Regions from separate parts of the Brevibacillus sp. HB1.1 genome, predicted to be linked through region 2. Evidence: riboswitches for the same ligand, from Rfam matches in the RefSeq annotation. Region 2 holds a riboswitch; the other holds the start of a gene.
What was found. Region 2 has a riboswitch for thiamine pyrophosphate ahead of thiS (sulfur carrier protein ThiS). Riboswitches for the same ligand answer to the same signal wherever they lie in the genome.
Positions count from the first base shown of each region.

Region 1: linked by a shared signal. The riboswitch ahead of thiC (phosphomethylpyrimidine synthase ThiC) and the one ahead of thiS (sulfur carrier protein ThiS) in region 2 are both predicted to bind thiamine pyrophosphate.

Region 1 covers NZ_JABMIV010000001.1:564,050-566,523, forward strand. Annotated here, with positions in the region: gene HPY27_RS02730 (cation diffusion facilitator family transporter) at 1-489, opposite strand, end outside; TPP riboswitch at 739-851, shown strand; gene thiC (phosphomethylpyrimidine synthase ThiC) at 1,004-2,474, shown strand, end outside.
Region 2 covers NZ_JABMIV010000001.1:22,867-25,340, reverse strand. Annotated here, with positions in the region: gene HPY27_RS00125 (alanyl-tRNA editing protein) at 1-423, shown strand, start outside; gene kapB (kinase-associated lipoprotein KapB) at 457-840, shown strand; TPP riboswitch at 882-992, shown strand; gene thiS (sulfur carrier protein ThiS) at 1,193-1,396, shown strand; gene HPY27_RS00110 (thiazole synthase) at 1,402-2,175, shown strand; gene HPY27_RS00105 (acetylornithine deacetylase) at 2,168-2,474, shown strand, end outside.

The DNA of each region.
Region 1 (2,474 bases), 540 kb from region 2:
GATACTGACGAATGCGTCTGAACGGTTGTCAGCTGCCGCTGCATTTAGTGCTTGGCTGTTTGTTTTGATGGCGAGCTTTTTATTGTAGCGATAAACGCCAAGCATTATGACTGCAGTCGCAAGTGCTGTCCACCCTGCCAACAGGTTAGGAGCCGTATGATGTGGGTCCAACAAGGATGGTACGGCATTCGTAACGACTTGAACTCCGACAAATAGCATAATAAATGATGCGACAAGTGCTGAAATCGTCTCCGCCCGAAAATGACCATACGGGTGATCTTTATCAGGTGGTTTCCTTGCAATTCGCAGCCCGATCAAAACAGCAATCGATGCGACGACATCCGTTGAGTTGTTAAGACCGTCGGCCATTAAAGCTTCTGACGCAGTGACATACGCAACTCCTATTTTTAATACAGAGCAAAATATGTAGGCGAAAATACTCACCCACGCTCCACGTTCTCCTTGTTTTAGATCCGAATAGACATCCATACCTCATCACCTCAAAATACTTCTCCAGCCTGCTTCGACAACGCGGAAAATCAAAGCGCTGGAAGCAGTTACTTTTTTTCGAACTTCATCGTAACAGATAGGATTCATGTGGGTCTACAGAAACAGTTTTAGTCCGATTCATGAGAATAGGGGGGAGGAAAATGTGTTGCACACCCGCAATTTTTTCGTTGGAAAATTTTCCTTGAAATTAAATGGACTTCCCGTTATCCTATTCTTGCAATCCAAAATACAAAAAAGCACGGGAGCTTGGAAATCACCAGGCTGAGAGGATGGTACTGTGCCATCGACCGTTGAACCTGAACTGGGTAATGCCAGCGGAGGAATGTCATATACGACACGAAAAGATGCGTGTATCTTTTTAGGATACCCGTTTCTTCTCTACTCTCGCGTTGGCGTCGCATATTGTTTTATGCGGCGCTTTTTCGCGGGCAGTTTCTTTCGCCTCCCTAAACGGTTCTCGCTTTCGTGCAACCAAATCAAGGAGGTTTTTCTTATGTCATTGGTGTCTTCTTTTCCAGGCAGTCGCAAAGTATACGAAACAGGTAGTCGTGCGGACATCCGCGTCCCGATGCGCGAGATTTCCCTTCATCCTACCGAAGGATTGTCTGGCTCCACACCCAATCCCCCTCTTCGCGTGTACGATACGAGTGGCGAGTACACCGCAACGGGTTACGTTCCTGACATTCAAGTAGGACTGCCCTCCATCCGCCACGAGTGGATCGATGAGCGAAATGATGCGGAAACGTATGTCGGTCGCGAACCACAACTAGTCGACGACGGCATCCGAAACGAAGCAAAGGCAGCCACCCTCCCCACTTTCCCTCGAGAGGGCTACAAACCAAAACGGGCAAAGTCAGGAAAAAATGTTACCCAGCTTCATTATGCCCGAAAAAATATCATCACACCGGAAATGGAATACGTTGCCATTCGCGAGGGAGTCTCCCCTGAATTTGTACGGGCAGAAATCGCCGCTGGACGTGCGATCCTCCCTTCTAACGTCAATCATCCTGAAAGCGAGCCGATGATCATTGGCCGTAACTTTCATGTCAAAATCAATGCCAACATCGGAACGTCAGCTGTCAGCTCTTCGATGGAAGAAGAAGTCGAAAAAATGATTTGGTCGGTCCGTTGGGGTGCGGACACCATCATGGACCTCTCGACGGGAAAACATATACACACCACGCGGGAGTGGATTATCCGCAATAGTCCTGTTCCAGTCGGTACTGTCCCGATTTATCAAGCACTTGAAAAAGTAAATGGGAAAGCCGAGGATTTGACATGGGAGGTATACCGAGACACCTTGATTGAGCAAGCAGAACAAGGCGTCGATTACTTCACGATTCATGCTGGTGTTCTATTGCGCTACATTCCTATGACAGCTAACCGTGTTACAGGTATCGTCTCTCGCGGTGGATCGATTTTAGCCGCATGGTGCCTGGCCCATCATGAAGAAAACTTTTTGTATACGCATTTTGCTGAAATTTGCGAAATTCTGAAGGCCTATGACATTTGTGTATCGCTCGGAGATGGACTACGTCCTGGCTCCATCGCGGATGCGAATGACGAGGCCCAGTTCGCGGAGCTTGAAACATTGGGAGAACTCACAAAAATTGCGTGGGAACACGACGTACAAGTCATGATTGAAGGTCCTGGTCACGTCCCCATGCATCTCATTCGCGAAAATATGGATAAACAGTTATCCATTTGCCATGAGGCTCCTTTTTACACGCTTGGGCCACTCACGACCGACATCGCTCCCGGCTATGATCACATTACTTCAGCGATTGGCGCCGCCATGATTGGATGGTTCGGAACAGCGATGCTCTGCTACGTAACGCCCAAGGAGCACCTCGGCCTACCCAATAAAGAGGATGTACGCAACGGTTTAATCGCATACAAAATCGCAGCGCATGCCGCTGATCTCGCAAAAGGACATCCGCGGGCAAAACTGCGAGACGACGCCT
Region 2 (2,474 bases):
CTCCTTGCAGAACGTGACACCTTGAAGGCAAAATTGGCAGAAGTGGATAAGCAGCTGTTAGAAGTGGAAGTCAATCAACAACTATCTGCTGCTAGCCAACTCGGTCATTCTCGCCTCATTATGCATACCTTCAAGGACAAAACCATTCAACAGCTTCAGCAGTTCGCACATCTGGCTACTGCTCTGGCGCCAGATGCGATTTGCCTTTTAGCTGCTACTACCGAAGACAAAATGCAAATCGTGTTTGCTCGTGGGCAAGAAGTCAACGTAGCCATCAATCAAGTGTTGAAAGAAACCTTGCCGGTCATTGAAGGAAAAGGCGGAGGAAATCCTGCCATGGCACAGGGTGGTGGTCAGTCAGTAGTAGATGCGGAAGAAGTATTGCTGCATGCTCGCAAACTGCTGGAAGCCTCACTAATGTAAATACATTTGATTGAATAAAAGGAGGAAACCGCGATGAACTGGAATCCGGGAGATATCGTTCGCGTGGCGCAGCGAACTGGAGAATATATTGCAGAAGTATTGGAAATCCACGATTCGAAGCTGCTGGTAAAAGTGTTGGCCGTTACTAAATACCCGACGCAAGGCGATTTGCATTCTTCCTACGAAGTAGATGTGCCGCTGTTTCACCAGCGTCCAGCACTCTCTTACATGGAAAAATTCATGACGCCTGTCCAAGGGGTCATTCGCTATAATGGCGCGATTCCGGACTACAAGGAATCTGTGCGTCAGGCGATGGAGAGAGAAATGGAAAAGCTTTCGAAAATGGCAGCTTGGGCAGAGCGTTGTCTCATTGAGCTGGAAAAGATGCACAAGGAAGCCTTTACAAACACGAAATAGAGTGGTACTGTAGTACTCGAATGTACGACAATTGCATAGCTTTACTACCAAACGGGGGCCAAGCAACGTTGGCTGAGATTGTAACGAGTGTGTTACTGACCGTTGAACCTGACCTGGGTCATGCCAGCGGAGGAAGAGGTATTTGGAATCAGTATCACGGTGTCGCATCCGAGCAGAACTATGCTTGTTTGCGTGCATGCATGATCAGATCTCACTCAACCATCCGAGGCGGATGGTTTTTTTATGCCATTCGTCTGGGGAGATGGGATGGGTATACGGCTTCTTCTGTTTGTCTGAATCGACTCAGGCAGGCGGGAGAAGCCGTTTTTTTTCCAGTAGAAGGAGGTAATCAATGATTGTTCAGCTGAATGGGAAAAAAGTAGAGTTGGCGGAAGAGATCACGACAGTGCGAGCCTTGCTTGCTTCTTATTCCCTGCAAGAAAAGATTGTCGTCGTAGAACGAAATGGAGAAATTATTGATCGCTCCGCGTACGAACAAACACCGATTGCAGACGGAGATCGCATAGAAATCGTTCATTTTGTCGGAGGAGGATGATCATTATGATGGATACATTGAAAATTGGACCTTACGAGTTTCGCTCCCGTTTGCTTCTCGGGACAGGTAAATTCGCTGATTTGGATACACAAGGGAAAGCGGTAGAGGTGTCGGAAGCAGAGATTTTGACATTTGCGATTCGTCGCTTGAATTTGGAAAATCCGCAAGAACCAAACTTTTTGGAACAGCTCGATTTGAAAAAATTCACCTTGCTACCTAATACAGCAGGTGCCTATACAGCTGAAGAAGCAGTGCGCATTGCTCGTTTGGCTAAAGCATCAGGATTGTGTGACATGATCAAGGTAGAAGTCATTGGAGACCCGAAAACCCTTCTCCCTGACCCGATTGGTACGTTCGAGGCTTCGAAAATCTTGGTGGAAGAAGGCTTTATCGTACTGACCTACACCAATGACGATCCGATTCTTGCTAGACGTTTACAAGAAGTCGGCGTACATGCGGTTATGCCAGGTGCGTCACCAATTGGTTCCGGACAAGGGATTGTCAATGAAAACAACCTCCGCTTTATCATCGAGGATGCTAAGGTACCGATTATCGTCGATGCAGGAATTGGCTCGCCAGCAGACTGCGCGAAAGCGATGGAACTAGGTGCTGACGGTGTCTTGTTGAATACAGCAGTCGCACTCGCTGACAATCCTGTCTTGATGGCAGAAGCGATGAAGCTCGGGGTGGAAGCAGGTCGCAAAGGCTTCCTGGCAGGTCGTATCGCGAAAAAGCGTTACGCGTCCGCAAGCAGCCCGACTGAAGGGATGATTGAGTAGCGTGGATCGACTGACAGAAGCGGTAGAATCGATTGCCAGTCGTAAAGAAGAGCTGTTCGCGTTATTGGCAGAGCTCGTTTCTCATCCGACTGTGAGTCCTCCCGCGCGAAACAGCGATGCCGCACAAGGAGTAATCGCCAACAGATTGCAAGCGATGGGATTCGAGGTCGATCGCTGGACGGTATATCCAGGAGACGACAATATCGTCGGCCGGTTATCAGGGAGTGCCTCTAGTCAGGCAAACAGTTTGATTGTCAACGGGCATATCGATGTGGCTGAAGTCGGAGATGACACGGGGT